One region of the Pseudomonas sp. 2024-210 genome, then DNA from elsewhere that is predicted to be linked to it. Evidence: predicted binding sites of a transcription regulator. Region 1 holds the regulator's gene; the other holds the start of a gene.
What was found. Region 1 encodes sigma-54, which starts transcription at its own class of promoters, with help from an activator protein. Its sites were predicted from a motif close to ANTGGCATNNANNTTGCTNT; they were not measured.

Region 1 (8,148 bases):
AACCGGGTTCCTCGATCATGCCGGGCAAGGTCAATCCGGTGATTCCGGAAGCTACAGCCATGGTTGCCGCTCAGGTCATCGGTAACGACACGGTGATCACTGTCGCCGGTCAATCTGGCAACTTCGAACTCAACGTCATGCTGCCGGTGATTGCCCAGAACCTGTTGAGCAGTATTGAACTGCTGGCTAATTCGAGCCGCCTGCTGGCTGACAAAGCCATTGCCAGCTTCAAGGTCAATGAAGCCAAACTCAAGGAAGCACTGTCGCGCAACCCGATTCTGGTGACTGCGCTGAATCCGATCATTGGTTATGAAAAAGCCGCAGAAATCGCCAAGAGCGCCTACCAGCAAGGGCGCCCGGTGATCGATGTCGCGTTGGAGTTCACTGATCTGCCACGTAGCCAGCTTGAAGTCCTGCTCGACCCCGAAAAGCTGACCGACGGCGGCGTTTAACCCACGACACTGCTTTGGAGGTTTCACATGGAGCACTGGAAACGCACCATCGAAAGAGCGAACCGCTGTTTCGCTCAAGGCGAACTGGTCGACGCCCGCGAGCACTACTTGCAGGCCCTTGCTCTGGCACAGGTTCTATTTGAACGCTGGAGTGATGCCGACGAAGCAGTGGCAGCGTGTGTGATTTCGCACCACAACCTGGCGGATTTGCATATGCGCCTCAAGCAGCCAGAAGAAAGCGTGGAGTACCTCTGTGCGATTCATCAACGTTTACTGCTCACCCTGCAGAACGACCGGTTGATGCCAGCGTTGCGCGAGGCTGCGCTGCGTCATAGCAGCAAGACCTATGTAGAACTGATGAATTTCATTAGCGAACACGGCGAATACCCGCGCACCAAGTTATTGCTCAAAAACAACGTGGCTCAAACCCCTCAGGAACGCTCGGTACACAGCGGCCAACACTCAGGAGCACATTGATATGACTTATACATTGCCTGCCTTACCTTATGCCTATGACGCCCTTGAGCCGCACATTGATGCGCAAACCATGGAAATCCACCACACCAAGCACCATCAGACCTATATCAATAATCTTAATGCGGCGGTGCAGGGAACCGAGTGGGAAGAGTGGCCAGTGGAAAAACTGGTCGCCAGCGTTCAGCAACTGCCCGATAAGCTTCGCCCCGCGGTGATCAATCATGGCGGTGGACATGCCAATCACTCTCTATTCTGGGAAGTGATGAGTCCTAAAGGAGGAGGTATTCCGGAAGGCGCATTGCTCAAGGCGATTGATGAACAGTTGGGAGGACTTGAAGCCTTCAAAGAGGCCTTTACCAAGGCTGCACTCACCCGGTTTGGCAGTGGCTGGGCATGGTTGAGTGTCACTCCACAAAAAAAGCTGGTGGTAGAAAGCAGCGGTAATCAGGACAGTCCGCTGATGAACGGCAACACGCCGATTCTTGGGCTGGATGTGTGGGAGCACGCGTATTACCTGCGTTATCAAAACCGTCGTCCCGAATACATCAGTGCTTTCTACAATGTTATTAACTGGCCAGAAGTGGCGCGTCGTTATCAAACCGCAATGGGCTGACTCAACAGGATTCAGGCAGATGATGGGCACGCAAATATTAGCGGTTGGGGGCGTGCGAATGTTTCGCTATGCCCTTGGCACGCTCTTGCTGTTAGCGGGCACGGCCTTGCTGGTAGCCAAGGGACTGGTCTGGCTGGATCTGGAGCCCAGAATGTTAAGGGCACTGCAAGGCGGAGCGCTCTGTGCATTGGGTACGGCGCTGGGCGCTGTGCCGGTGCTGGTTATTCGCAATATGCCAGTAGCGGTGAGCGATACCATGCTGGGCTTTGGCGCCGGAGTGATGTTGGCGGCTACGGCATTTTCATTGATTGTTCCCGGGATAGCCGCCGCTGAAAACCTTGGTATGTCGCCTTGGGCAGCCAGCGGCTTAATCAGTGCAGGCATTCTGTCGGGCGCTCTTTTTTTGTTTCTGGTGGACCGTAAGATGGCGGGGGGCGATCCGCAAGTGCTGGTCAGTCGCCCTGCTGAACCGGTGATTGCCCCGCGAATCTGGTTGTTCGTCATTGCGATTGTGGCGCACAACATTCCTGAGGGCATGGCAGTAGGTGTGTCAGCCGGTGGCGGGATGCCTGCCGCAGATAGCCTGGCGATGGGCATCGCGCTTCAGGATGTGCCAGAGGGACTGGTCATTGCCTTGGTGCTGGCGGGTGCAGGCATGTCCCGGGTTAAAGCATTCCTGATAGGTGCTGCCTCAGGCCTTGTGGAGCCGGTATTCGCCTTGCTATGCGCCTGGTTGGTCAATCTGGCCGAAGTGTTGTTGCCTTTGGGGTTGGCATTGGCGGCGGGCGCCATGTTGCTGGTGGTCACGCAAGAAGTTATCCCTGAGTCGCGACGCAATGGCCACGAGAAACTCGCCGGTCTGGGATTGTGTGTCGGTTTCTGCTTGATGATGGTGATGGATACAGCATTGGGGTGAGTACGTTTGTGTAGTCGCTGACGAGCAACGAGCTGTTACCCGTTTGAGGGGCAGCTTTCGCAGCCTTCGGCAGCGACTAAACGCTCAGCGGATCACTCGCCCTCATCAAAGTAGTTATTGATGAGTTGTGTGAGGGCCTCCAGGGCTTCCTGCTCTTTCTCGCCTTCAGTCTTGAGGTGGATGGTTGTGCCCTTGCCTGCGGCAAGCATCATCATGGCCATGATGCTTTTGCCATCTACCATCGAGTCAGCGGTACGTCCTGCTCTGACCTGACATGGAAACTGTCCCGCGATACCCACGAACTTGGCGGATGCCCGGGCGTGCAAGCCCAGCTTGTTGATAATTTCAATTTCCAGTGCAGGCATCGCGTGAGTGATCCTTTCAGGTAAGGTCGCGGTGGCGAACCTGGACGTTCTTCAGGGTTTCTTGCAGGCATTTACCGAGGCGTTCAGTCAGGTAGACCGAACGATGATGACCACCTGTGCAGCCAATGCCAATAGTCACATACGACCGGTTGCTGGCTGCGAAGCGGGGCAGCCATTTAAGCAGGTAGCTGGAGATGTCCTGGAACATCTCTTCGACATCCGGCTGTGCTGCTAGGTAATCTGCAACTGGCTTGTCCAGCCCCGATTGCTCGCGTAGCTCTGGCTTCCAGTACGGGTTAGGCAAGCAGCGCACATCGAAAACCAGGTCGGCATCAACCGGCATGCCACGCTTGAAACCAAACGACTCAACCAAAAATGCGGTCCCGGCCTCAGGTTTGTTCAGCAAGCGCAGCTTGATGGTATCGCGCAGCTGATAGAGGTTCAGGTTGGTGGTATTGATCGTCAGGTCAGCCAGGTCGGCAATCGGCCCGAGCAAGAGGTTCTCGTCACGTATGGCCTCGGCCAGCGAGCGGCTGGCGCTGCTCAGTGGGTGACGCCTGCGTGTTTCCGAGAAGCGTTTGAGCAAGGTTTCTTCGTCGGCATCGAGAAACAGCACATCGCACTGTATGTGCCGGTTGCGCACTTCTTCAAGCAGTTGCGGAAAACGCGATAAATGGCTGGGCAAATTGCGTGCGTCAATGGACACGGCAACCAACGGCTGTGCCAATTCCGTGTGAATCAGCGCCCGCTCTGCCAGTTCCGGTAGCAGTCCGGCTGGCAGATTGTCGATGCAATAGAAACCGTTGTCTTCGAGGACAGCCAGTGCAGTGCTTTTTCCGGAGCCGGAGCGTCCGCTAACGATGACTAAGCGCATGATTAATGACCGTTCTGTACGTCCAGAACAACCTGATACAGCGCTTCGTTGCTGCTGGCTGCGCGCAGTTTGTCGCGCACGTCTTTGCGGTCGAGCATGCTGGCGATCTGCCTAAGCAGTTCCAGATGAGCATCGGTGGCCGCTTCAGGCACGAGCAAAACGAATAGCAGGTCGACCGGCGCGCCATCAATGGCGTCGAAATCTATGGGCGCATCGAGGTGCAACAAGGCGCTGACAGGCGACTCGCAACCCTTGAGGCGGCAATGAGGTATGGCGATGCCGTTACCAAAACCGGTGGAACCCAGTTTTTCACGGGCAAGCAAACTCTCGTAAACGTCCTGCATGGCCAGATCAGGCACCTGATCGTGAATCAGCTTGGCAGTTTGTTCGAGAACGCGCTTTTTACTGCCGCCCGGCACATTCACAAGGGAGCGGCCGGGGGTCAGGATATTTTCAAGTCGAATCATGGGTATGGAGTATTAACGCCCCGTTGCGCCCTGAAGCAGGCTTTGGGACTTTTCCTTATGTTTTTTCAGTTGGCGATCGAGCTTGTCAGCGAGCAGGTCGATGGCAGCATACATATCATTATGCTCTGCGTTCGCAACGACTTCCTTTGGACCCTTGGGTATGTGCAGGGTGGCTTCAATCTTCTGCTGAAGTTTTTCGACTTTCATGATGACCTGGGCATTGGTGATCTTGTCGAAATGGTTCTCCAGTCGTTTGAATTTTTCGCCTATGTAAGCACGTAACGCGTCGGTGACTTCCAGATGCTGTCCACTGATGTTGATTTGCATGCAGTTTCTCCTTCGGTTGCCATTGCCTAGAGTGGCAGGCCGAACAGCCTGCCACTGAAACGCGGTGGCCCGTGGCTTACATCAATCTCTTGCGCTCGCTGGAAGGCGCTATCCCGAGGGATTCGCGGTACTTCGCGACGGTGCGACGGGCCACTTGAATACCTTGTGCCTCCAGTAAACCAGCGATCTTGCTGTCACTCAACGGCTTTTTCTGATTTTCAGCCGCCACCAGTTTTTTAATGATGGCGCGGATCGCTGTGGACGAACATTCGCCCCCTTCAGAAGTGCTGACGTGGCTCGAAAAAAAGTACTTCAACTCATAAATGCCGCGGGGCGTGTGCATGAACTTTTGCGTAGTCACCCGGGAAATGGTCGACTCGTGCATGCCTACCGCTTCGGCAATGTCATGCAGCACCAAAGGCTTCATGGCTTCATCGCCATATTCCAGAAAGCCGCGCTGGTGCTCGACGATTTGCGTCGCCACTTTCATCAGCGTTTCATTGCGACTTTGCAGGCTTTTGATAAACCAGCGGGCTTCTTGCAACTGATTGCGCATGAAGGTGTTGTCGGCGCTGGTATCCGCGCGGCGCACAAACCCCGCGTATTGAGGGTTTACCCGCAAGCGCGGCATGGACTCCTGATTGAGCTCGACCAGCCAGCGCTCATTGTCTTTGCGCACAATCACGTCCGGCACCACGTATTCGGCTTCGCTGGACTCGATCTGCGAGCCAGGGCGCGGGTTGAGGCTTTGTATCAGTTCAATGACTTGGCGCAGCTCATCTTCCTTGAGCTTCATGCGGCGCATAAGCTGACTGTAATCGCGGGCGCCCAGAAGGTCGATGTAGTCAGTCACCAAGCGCTTGGCTTCATTGAGCCAGAGCGTTTTGGACGGCAGTTGGCGCAATTGAAGAAGCAAACACTCGCTGAGGTTGCGTGCGCCAATACCGGCCGGTTCGAATTGCTGAATGCGGTGCAGAACGGCTTCGATCTCGTCGAGTTCAATGTCGAGTTCCGGGTCGAATGCCTCAAGGATTTCGTCCAGTGACTCGTCGAGATACCCCTGATTGTTGATGCAGTCAATCAGCGTTACGCCGATCAGCCGGTCAGTGTCTGACATAGGGGCCAGATTCAATTGCCACAGCAGGTGGCTTTGCAGGCTTTCGCCGGCCGATGTGCGGGTGGTGAAGTCCCACTCGTCATCATCGTTGCTTGGCAGGCTGCTCGCGCTGGTTTGGTAGACGTCTTCCCAGGCGGTGTCGACAGGCAGTTCGTTTGGAATGCGTTCATTCCATTCGCCTTCTTCCAGGTTGTCCACCGTGGGTGTGGATTCCTGATAGGAAGGTTCCTGAATATCGTTATTGGGCTTTTGCTCGATGTTATCGGCCAGAGGGTCCGAATTGTCGAAGTCGTCGCCTTCTTCCTGGCGCTCGAGCATTGGATTGGATTCCAGAGCCTCCTGGATTTCCTGTTGCAGATCCAGGGTAGACAATTGGAGCAGACGGATGGCCTGTTGCAGCTGGGGTGTCATCGTCAGCTGCTGGCCCATTCTGAGGACTAGCGATGGTTTCATGGCTGGGGCTTAAGACCTTATTCGCCGGCGCGCATGGCGCCATCCACTACCAAGGCGCGTGAGCGCCAAACATAAGCAAATTATATGCCTGAACCCGGTGCGTTTGACTAGGGGCGTTTCCAATTAGTTTGAGTTGTTTTCAGAAGCGCCATGCTAGCGGGTCCCCAAATGCGAAAAAACCTTGATCGTCATAGTGAAGTTCAAGGTTTATCGCTAAAAGAGGCACTCACTTGAGGGTTTACAAGCGGAACTCATGCCCCAGATACACTTCGCGGACCAGTTTGTTGGCCAAAATGGTTTCAGCGTCGCCTTCTGCGATCAGTTGACCGTCGTTGACGATGTAGGCTGTTTCGCAGATATCGAGGGTTTCACGCACGTTGTGATCCGTGATCAACACCCCAATGCCTTTGGCTTTGAGGTGGTGAATGATCTGTTTGATATCACCCACGGAAATAGGGTCAACGCCGGCAAAAGGTTCGTCGAGCAGGATGAACTTGGGCGCAGTAGCCAGAGCGCGGGCAATTTCAACCCGGCGTCGCTCGCCACCGGACAAACTCATGCCCAGGCTGTCGCGAATGTGAGTGATATGGAATTCCTGCAGCAGGCTTTCCAGCTCTTTGCGACGACCGGCTTTGTCGAGCTCCTTGCGCGTTTCGAGAATCGCCATGATGTTATCGGCAACCGACAGCTTGCGAAAGATTGACGCTTCCTGAGGCAAATAACCGATACCAGCCCGTGCGCGGCCGTGCATGGGTTGGTGGCTGACATCCAGATCATCGATCAGCACACGGCCCTGATCGGCCTGTACCAGGCCGACAATCATATAAAAGCACGTGGTCTTGCCTGCGCCGTTAGGCCCAAGCAAGCCTACGATTTGCCCGCTGTCGATCGACAAGCTGACATCGCGTACCACTTGGCGACTTTTATAGCTTTTAGCCAAATGCTGGGCTTTCAGAGTAGCCATTACTGGGCCTTCTGCTGGTCGGTTTTCTTCTTCGGCTGGATCACCATATCGATGCGTGGTCGCGGTGTGGTGACATTGGTGCCATTGGCACGGCCAGCGTTAGCCACTTGCTTGACGGTGTCGTAGACGATTTTCTCGCCTTCGGTGGTGTTGCCGTCATTGATAACCTTGGCCTTGTCGATCAGTACGATGCGGTTTTGAGGCGCATGGTATTGAATCGTTACGGCGTAAGCCTGTACGGGCTTGGGGTCAGTGGCTTTTTGCAATTGCTCGAAATAAGCCAGGTTGCCCACCGAAGTCACAACGTCAATTTCGCCCGCAGCGTTGCGAGTGATGGTTACCGTGTTGCCGGTAATCTTCATCGAGCCTTGGGTGATGATGACGTCGCCCTTGTAGGTAGCGACCCCTTTTTTGTCATCCAGCTGCGCTTCATTAGCCTGGATGCGAATAGGCTGTTCATTGTCGTTCGGCAGAGCCCAGGCGCTCGCGCTTCCCAGTGCTGCGCTCAGGCTGAGCAATAATGGGAGGGTTTTAACGAGACTCATACTGTCCTCTTACGTTGGACAGCAGGTCCATCCTGCCGTCTTTCAAATATGCTTTCATTCCCTTGCCAGTCGTTACACCGCCAGCGCCGTCGATTCTAACGTCTCGGTCGGTCTGCGCATATTGCTTCTGTGGGAAAACAGTCATGCGGGTGCTGGTAATAATCGTAGTGCGATCTTTTTCGTCTGTGCGTGCCACACGTACCGAGTCGATCAGCTCAACTTCAGTACCGTCTGGGTTTACTTCGCCGCGCTCGCTTTGCACGTGCCACGGATAAGCTGTGCCGCGATACATTTGCAGGTCGGGCGTGGTCAGCAAGGTGACTTCGGACGCCTTCAAGTGTTCAACTTTGTCGGCTGTCATTTCGTACTGCAACTTACCGTCCGGTAAATATTGAAGGCTGCGCGTGTTCAGGGCGTAGTAGTCAATGGCGCCGTCATCCACAGCCACGGGTGGACTGTCGAGAAAGCGCTCCGGGCTGATATTCCAGTAGCCCACGGCTGCAAACAGTGCAGCAATGACTGTGAATAGCAGAATGTTGCGAATCTTTTTGCTCAGCATATAAAGCTCTATAGGTAGG
Region 2 (8,148 bases), on a different contig from region 1:
TAAATTGAATGCGATGCTCGGCGTCTGACGCTCTTTCTCTCTAAGCCCAAGATCAACAAGGATCTGTGATGACTGACCAACAGAACACCGCTGCTGTTAGCGATGAAGACACTGCTCCACAATTCTCGCTGCAACGTATTTACGTGCGTGACTTGTCGTTCGAAGCGCCGAAAAGCCCGGCGATCTTCCGTCAGGCGTGGGAGCCAAGCGTTGCCCTGGACCTGAACACCCGTCAAAAGCCATTGGAAGACGACTTCCACGAAGTGGTATTGACGTTGTCGGTGACCGTCAAAAACGGCGACGAAGTGGCCTTTATCGCTGAAGTTCAGCAAGCGGGCATCTTCCTGATCAAAAACCTTGATGCGGGTTCGATGAGCCACACGCTGGGTGCTTTCTGCCCGAACATCCTGTTCCCGTATGCTCGCGAAACCCTGGACAGCCTGGTGGTTCGCGGCTCGTTCCCGGCCTTGATGCTGGCACCGGTGAACTTCGATGCCTTGTACGCGCAAGAAATGCAGCGTATGCAGGAAGAAGGTTCGCCGACGGTTCAATAACCGGTCGATGAATAAAAAAGCGCCTTAACGGCGCTTTTTTATTGGCTTGGGATTATTTGAACCCCAACTGGCGCCACGCTTCGTAAACGGCCACGGCCACTGTGTTGGACAGGTTGAGGCTGCGGCAGCCTTCGCGCATGGGCAGGCGGAGACGGTGTTCGCTGTCGAGGGCGTCGAGCACTTCGGGCGGCAGGCCACGGCTTTCAGGGCCGAAGATAAACGCATCGCCCTCGGCGAACTGAACGTCGTGGAACGGCTTGGAGCCTTTGGTGGTAAACGCGAACAGACGCGGCTGGCCCAGACTTTCAAGGCAGCTGGCCAGGTCAGCATGGCGCTTGAGCGGCGCGTACTCGTGGTAGTCGAGGCCGGCACGGCGCAAGCGCTTGTCGTCCAGCTCAAAACCGATAGGCTCGATCAAATGCAGGTGGCAGCCACTGTTGGCGCACAGCCTGATAATGTTGCCGGTATTCGGCGGAATTTCTGGTTGGAAAAGGATGACGTGAAACATGCACGGCTCCGAATATGAGGATGGGCGCGATTCTACGCCTGAAGATGACCCGCGACCTAAACTCTGGTTGCGGGTTTTAGGCTCTTTGGCGATTGTCGGTTTTATGGTCGGCCTGATGATTGGCCGTCTGACCACGCCTGAACCCATTGAATTGCAGCAAATAGAAGCCCTGCCGGGCGCACTGGTGGTGTGGTTCAGCGCTGAGCCCAAGCTGCATGGTGAGCTGGTTGATGGCACCGTGGGCGTGTTGTTTGATGCCAAGGGCGGGGTGCAGAAGGGCCAGATAATGCTCAACGGCAAGACCGTGAACTGGCGAGTGCGTGTGACGGATGGTGGGTTGTTGCTGACGTTGGTGGCGGCCCGTGCCTTACAGGGCGACTGGGCCGGTGCGCCGCAGGATGGGCGCTGGCGGTTGCAGGTGAACCTGCGAGAGGAATAAAAGAGGGAATGACGGCCTGCCTGTACCGGTTCCCTGAAAGCGTTGTGCGCGTTGATGCAAGAGTCATCAAGGCTGCGGTGTAAAAGTGGGGAGTCTTGACCTGCCTGTATCAAGGTCCCCTAAAGCGGTGTGTCTTGTTATAGGTATTGCAGGGCGCGTGCCAGTTTTGGCTCGTGTGTGAAATTGAGTGAATAAAATGCAAAAGCCCCGGAATACGGGGCGTTTTAGGTGCGCCTTTCGCACGCGTTGGATTTGGCTGAAAGCCTTGATCTAGAGCGGTGCACGATAATGGTGCGGGCGTGCTTTTGAGTGGTGCGGGTAGAGCTAAAGCCCCTCACCCCAGCCCTCTCCCCGAGGGAGAGGGAGCTTAAAGCAGAAGCCCCTCACCCTAACCCTCTCCCAAAGTGAGAGGGGATTAAAAGCAAAAGCAGATTTGCGTAGCGCCACCGATCAAGTTCCCTCTCCCTCCGGGAGAGGGTTAGGGTGAGGGCGCTTTTGATCTGCCTTACGCCTCATCACCCTCGTCTTCCTCGCCATCAATCTTCATCCCCAACTCCTTGATCTTGCGCGTCAAGGTGTTGCGACCCCAGCCCAGCAGCACAGCAGCGTCACGGCGACGACCTGCGGTGTGTTTGAGCGCGGTCTCAATCATGATCCGCTCAAAGGTCGGCACGGCGCTGTCCAGCAGATTTGACTGACCACGGGCCAGTGCTTGATCTGCCCATTGACGCAGGGCTTGCTCCCAGTTGGTCACCGGCGAGCTGTCCTGTTGCAGGTTCAGCAATTCGGGCGGCAAATCGCTGATATGCACTTCGCGACCCGAGGCCATGACCGTAATCCAGCGGCAGGTATTCTCCAACTGGCGCACGTTGCCAGGCCACGGCAGGTTCTTCAGGTATTGCTCGGTCTCTGCCTTGAGCAACTTGGGCTCCACAGACAACTCTTGCGCAGCGCTGCTGAGGAAGTGCCGGGTCAAGGTCGGAATGTCTTCGCGACGGTCCGACAGGCGCGGGATATGGATGCGAATCACGTTCAGGCGATGAAACAAGTCTTCGCGGAATTTGCCAGCCTGCACCAGGGTTTCAAGGTTTTGATGGGTGGCGGCAATGATGCGCACGTCGACTTTGACGGGCGTATGCCCACCCACGCGGTAGAACTCGCCATCCGCCAAGACCCGCAGCAGACGAGTCTGGGTATCAGCCGGCATGTCGCCGATTTCATCCAGAAACAAGGTGCCCCCGTCAGCCTGTTCAAAGCGGCCGCGACGCAGGTTGGCGGCGCCGGTGAATGCTCCTTTTTCGTGACCGAACAGCTCGGACTCCATCAAGTCTTTAGGGATGGCGGCCATATTCAACGCTATAAACGGTGACGCCGCGCGCGGACTGTGGCGATGCAAGGCGTGAGCAACCAGCTCTTTGCCCGTGCCCGATTCGCCATTGATCAGCACCGTTATATTGGAGTGGCTAAGACGGCCAATGGCGCGAAACACTTCTTGCATCGCCGGTGCTTCGCCAATGATCTCCGGGGTGCGGGCCAGCGCTGGCGACACGGCCAGACCTTGTTGTTCCTGAGCATGCTGGTTGGCGCGCTTGACCAGTGACACCGCTTCATCCACGTCAAACGGCTTGGGCAGGTATTCAAACGCGCCGCCCTGGTACGACGCCACCGCGCTGTCCAGATCGGAATGGGCGGTCATGATGATGACCGGCAGGCGAGGGTGCTGCTCGCGGATCTTGGCCAACAAATCCAGACCGCTTGCGCCGGGCATGCGAATGTCTGAAATGATCACGTCGGGCTGCTGGCGAGCAAGGCGACTCATCACGCCATCGGCGCTGTCGAAGCTTTGTGTGGTCATGCCTTCCTGTTGCAAGGCTTTTTCCAGTACCCAGCGGATAGAACGGTCGTCGTCGACGATCCACACGGTTTCACTTCGGCTCATGTCGATGCGGCTCCTTGTTCCAGTGGTAGAAAGATCGAGAAGAGTGTGTGGCCGGGGTGGCTCTCACATTCGATCAACCCCTGGTGCTGACTGATGATGTTCTGGGTGATGGCAAGGCCCAGCCCCGTTCCGTCCGGGCGGCCGCTGACCATCGGGAAAAACAGGGTGTCCTGCAACTCGGCCGGAATGCCCGGCCCGTTGTCGATAATTTCTATTTTTGTCACCAGACGATGGCGAATATGGCCAATGGTGAACTGGCGCATGGCGCGAGTGCGCAAGGTGATCCGACCCAGTCGCAGTTCGTTCTGGCTGCCGATGGCCTGCATGGCATTGCGCACAATATTAAGGACCGCTTGAATCATTTGCTCGCGGTCGATGAGCAGGTCAGGGAGGCTTGGGTCGTAGTCGCGCACCAGCGTAATGCTGCCCTGCGTTTCCGCTTCAACCAGATTGCACACCCGCTCCAGCACTTCGTGAACATTGGTCATGGACAGCGAGGGCAATTTGTTCGAGCCGAGCATACGATCAACCAGATTGCGCAGGCGGTCGGCTTCTTCAATGATCACGTTGGTGTAGTCGCGCAGGTTTTCGTCGGGCAACTGACGGGCCAGTAATTGCGCCGCGCCACGAATGCCGCCCAAGGGGTTTTTGATTTCATGGGCCAGCCCGCGAACCAGCATCTTGCTGGTTTCTTGTTTGGACAGCTGCGCTTCTTCTTTGGTGATGCGCAGCAGGCGGTCTCGCGGGTGAACTTCAAGCAGCAGCATGGTGCCGCTGTTGCTCAAGATCGGGGTGACGGCGTAATCCACGGTCAGCGTCTGCCCGGTGAGCGACGTCAGCATGGCTTCACGCTTGGTAAACGGATGGGCGTGTTCGACCGCTTGACGCAGCGAGTGCAGCGCTTCGGTGGACTCAGTGAACAATTCGCTGATGAATTGTCCATGACTGCGCTGCCCGCTAATAGCCAGCAGCATCTCGGCTGCCGGATTCATGTACTCAAGGCGTAAAGCGTCATTGAGCAATAGCGTGGCAGTCGTCAGATTGTCGAGTAACAGTCGGTGCAGGGCATCACTGATGGTCATGGGCCAATCCCGGATTACTTGCGCGGGTTACACGCTGAGACAAAGAAAATGCAAAAACCAAACCAAGGCTCTTAAAAGAAGCGCTAATCGCCTGAAATGAGGACTTGGAGCCCATAAAGGTGGCGTAAAGCCTGCTCGCTGGCGCATCTTTGACCCAATGTGGGCTGCAAATCGAATCGTTCAGCTATTGATGCACCAATATAGTGCAAGTCAAGCAATTGGTTCAGGTTGTCTTAAACATTCAGACGCGTGCGCAATTGCGCGCCAAAAAAAAACCTCCCGAAGGAGGTTTTTTTAATTCACGCCGGGTTAACCCGGCGTGTCTGGATTAGCAGCTGTAGTACAGCTCGTATTCCAGTGGGTGTACGAAGGTGCGTACTTTGATTTCTTCTTCGCTTTTCAGGGCGATGTAAGCGTCGATGAAGTCGTCGCTGAATACGCCGCCTTTGGTCAGGAACGCACGGCCCTTGTCCAGTTCTTCCAGCGCTTCTTTCAGGCTGCCACACACTTGCGGGATCTCTTTGGCCTCTTCAGGCGGCAGGTCGTACAAGTTTTTGTCAGCAGCATCGCCAGGGTGGATCTTGTTCTGGATGCCGTCCAGGCCAGCCATCATCAGTGCCGCGAAGCACAGGTACGGGTTAGCAGCCGGGTCCGGGAAGCGTGCTTCGATACGGCGAGCTTTAGGGCTGGACACGTAAGGAATACGGATCGACGCGGAGCGGTTACGCGCCGAGTAGGCCAGCATGACCGGTGCTTCGAAACCTGGTACCAGACGCTTGTAAGAGTTGGTAGCCGGGTTGGTGAAGCCGTTCAGTGCCTTGCCGTGCTTGATGATGCCGCCGATGAAGTACAGAGCGGTGTCGGACAGACCTGCATAGCCTTCGCCAGCGAAGGTGTTCTTGCCATCTTTGGAGATGGACATGTGAACGTGCATGCCCGAGCCGTTATCGCCGTACAGAGGCTTAGGCATGAAGGTAGCGGTACGGCCGTAGGCGTCTGCTACGTTGTGCACGCAGTACTTCAGGGTCTGAACTTCGTCAGCCTTTTTCACCAGCGTGTTGAACTGAACGCCGATTTCGTTCTGACCAGCAGTGGCCACTTCGTGGTGGTGAACTTCGATAACCAGACCCATTTCTTCCATGGCGTTGCACATGGAGGTACGGATTTCGTGGTCATGGTCGAATGGCGGAACCGGGAAGTAGCCACCTTTGATGCCAGGACGGTGGCCGCGGTTGCCGCCTTCCACGTCCTGATCGGACATCCACGAACCCTGTTCGGAGTAGATCTTGAACATGGAGCCGGAAATGTCGGACTTGAATTTCACTTCGTCGAAGATGAAGAACTCAGGCTCTGGACCGACGAACACGGTGTCACCGATACCGGTGGACTTCAGGTATTCCTCGGCACGGTTAGCGATGGCGCGTGGATCGCGGTCATAGCCTTGCATGGTCGAAGGTTCGATGATGTCGCACACCAGGATCAGCGTAGGCTGTTCGGTGAACGGGTCCAGAACTGCCGTGCTGTCGTCTGGCAGCAGGATCATGTCGGACGCTTCGATGCCTTTCCAGCCAGCAATGGAGGAGCCGTCGAACATTTTGCCGTCGGTGAAGAAGTTTTCATCCAGCGCATCACGGGCCGGCATGGTCACGTGGTGCTGAGTGCCTTTGGTGTCAGTGAAGCGCAGATCAATCCACTTGACGTCATGATCTTTGATGAGTTGAACCGACTTCGACATAGTGTCCTCCGGGTGGCTTAGGGCTGGTGGTGGATTAGCCCTTAATAAGTGGTTGATGCCGGCGCGAATACTCTGCCAAGGCAACCTGCCTCACAAGGGAGCAAATTGCATGCCAGTGCCCCGACTTGCCCCAATCTCAGGCAGGTAGCGACGTAGACTACCGATTAGCACCCTGAATCGCACTTAAATGAAGCGATTAAGGCTATAAATGCGCTGTTTTGGTGCGACCAAAACCGTTTGTACGATAACTGGTTAAACCTTGAGCAATTTCCGCTATAATCCGCGCCCCCCTTTTTTGGTAGGCTGCTCGCGCGCTGTTTTCATGAAACTAATCGTTAAAGTCTTCCCCGAAATCACTATCAAGAGCCGTCCGGTTCGGATGCGTTTCGTCCGTCAATTGGCCAAAAACATCCGTGCTGTGCTCCGCGATCTGGACCCGGCCGTGGTGGTGACAGGTGTGTGGGACAACATCGAACTGCAAACACGCGTAACCGACCCCAAAGCCTTGAAGGAGATGACTGAGCGCCTGAGCTGCATGCCGGGCATCGCGCATTTTCTGCAAGTGGACGAGTACCCGTTGGGTGACTTCGACGACGTCGTTGAAAAGTGCAAAGTGCACTTCGGCGACGCGTTGGCGGGCAAGATTTTTTCAGTGCGCTGCAAGCGTGCCGGCAAGCATCCGTTTACCTCGATGGAAATCGAAAAATACGTCGGCAGCAAGCTGCGACGTGAATGCGGTGCGGCCGGAATTGACCTGAAAAAGCCGGAAATCGAAGTCCGCTTCGAAATTCGCGACCAACGGTTGTTTGTGATTCACAGCCAGCACGACAGCATTGGCGGCTTCCCGCTGGGCTCGCTGGATCAGACGCTGGTTTTGATGTCCGGCGGGTTCGATTCTACCGTGGCGGCTTACCAGGTCATGCGCCGCGGGCTGATGAGCCACTTCTGCTTCTTCAACCTCGGCGGGCGTGCCCACGAGCTGGGCGTGATGGAAGTCGCGCACTATATATGGAAGAAGTACGGCAGCTCCCAGCGCGTACTGTTTGTCAGCGTTCCGTTCGAAGAAGTATTGGGCGAAATTCTCGGCAAAGTCGATAACAGTCATATGGGCGTCATTTTGAAGCGTATGATGTTGCGCGCTGCTACCCGTATCGCTGAACGCCTGGAAATCGAAGTGCTGGTGACCGGTGAAGCGATTTCGCAGGTGTCGAGCCAGACGCTGCCCAACTTGTCGCTGATTGACTCGGCGACTGACAAGCTGGTGTTGCGTCCGCTGATCGTCAGCCACAAGCAAGACATCATTGATCAGGCAGAAGCCATCGGCACGGCCGATTTTGCCAAGCACATGCCTGAATATTGCGGGGTGATTTCGGTCAACCCCAAGACCCACGCCAAGCGCAACCGCGTGGAGTATGAAGAACAACAGTTTGATATGGCCGTGCTTGAGCGTGCGCTTGAGCGGGCTAAACTGGTGCCGATTGATCGTGTAATCGATGAATTGGGCCAGGACTTGCAAGTCGAAGAAGTCAGCGAAGTGCTGGCGGGCCAAATCGTGATCGACATCCGTCACCCGGATGATCAGGAAGATCGACCGCTGGAACTGGCTGGCATCGAAGTACAAGCGTTGCCGTTCTATGCTTTGAACAGCCGCTTCAAGGAACTGGATGACACCCGTCAGTACCTGTTGTATTGCGACAAAGGCGTGATGAGTCGCCTGCATGCTCACCATTTGCTCAGTGAGGGACATGCCAATGTGCGCGTTTATCGACCGAGCTAAGAGCCCGGGGCTGTATGCCTGTGGCCTGCGTCACCGGCCCCCCGACGCCGCCGTCAAGCTGTAACGGCTTTGCCGGACTCTACTGTTAATCGCTGCCACGACCTGTCAGCACAC

Region 2: the regulator sigma-54 is predicted to act here: its motif matches at 6,355-6,374, upstream of glnA (glutamate--ammonia ligase).

Annotation. Positions count from the first base shown of each region.
Region 1 covers NZ_JBJGEJ010000001.1:426,364-434,511, reverse strand. The annotation lists gene ACI7MX_RS02035 (class II fumarate hydratase) at 1-452, shown strand, start outside; gene ACI7MX_RS02030 (hypothetical protein) at 480-929, shown strand; gene ACI7MX_RS02025 (superoxide dismutase) at 931-1,542, shown strand; gene ACI7MX_RS02020 (ZIP family metal transporter) at 1,565-2,458, shown strand; gene ACI7MX_RS02015 (HPr family phosphocarrier protein) at 2,551-2,823, opposite strand; gene rapZ (RNase adapter RapZ) at 2,840-3,697, opposite strand; gene ptsN (PTS IIA-like nitrogen regulatory protein PtsN) at 3,700-4,164, opposite strand; gene hpf (ribosome hibernation-promoting factor, HPF/YfiA family) at 4,177-4,491, opposite strand; gene ACI7MX_RS01995 (RNA polymerase factor sigma-54) at 4,568-6,061, opposite strand; gene lptB (LPS export ABC transporter ATP-binding protein) at 6,300-7,025, opposite strand; gene lptA (lipopolysaccharide transport periplasmic protein LptA) at 7,025-7,570, opposite strand; gene lptC (LPS export ABC transporter periplasmic protein LptC) at 7,557-8,129, opposite strand; gene ACI7MX_RS01975 (HAD family hydrolase) at 8,138-8,148, opposite strand, start outside.
Region 2 covers NZ_JBJGEJ010000002.1:128,831-136,978, forward strand. The annotation lists gene grxC (glutaredoxin 3) at 1-28, shown strand, start outside; gene secB (protein-export chaperone SecB) at 69-554, shown strand; gene trmL (tRNA (uridine(34)/cytosine(34)/5-carboxymethylaminomethyluridine(34)-2'-O)-methyltransferase TrmL) at 607-1,062, opposite strand; gene ACI7MX_RS03285 (hypothetical protein) at 1,061-1,501, shown strand; gene ntrC (nitrogen regulation protein NR(I)) at 2,007-3,440, opposite strand; gene glnL (nitrogen regulation protein NR(II)) at 3,437-4,522, opposite strand; gene glnA (glutamate--ammonia ligase) at 4,851-6,257, opposite strand; gene thiI (tRNA uracil 4-sulfurtransferase ThiI) at 6,580-8,034, shown strand.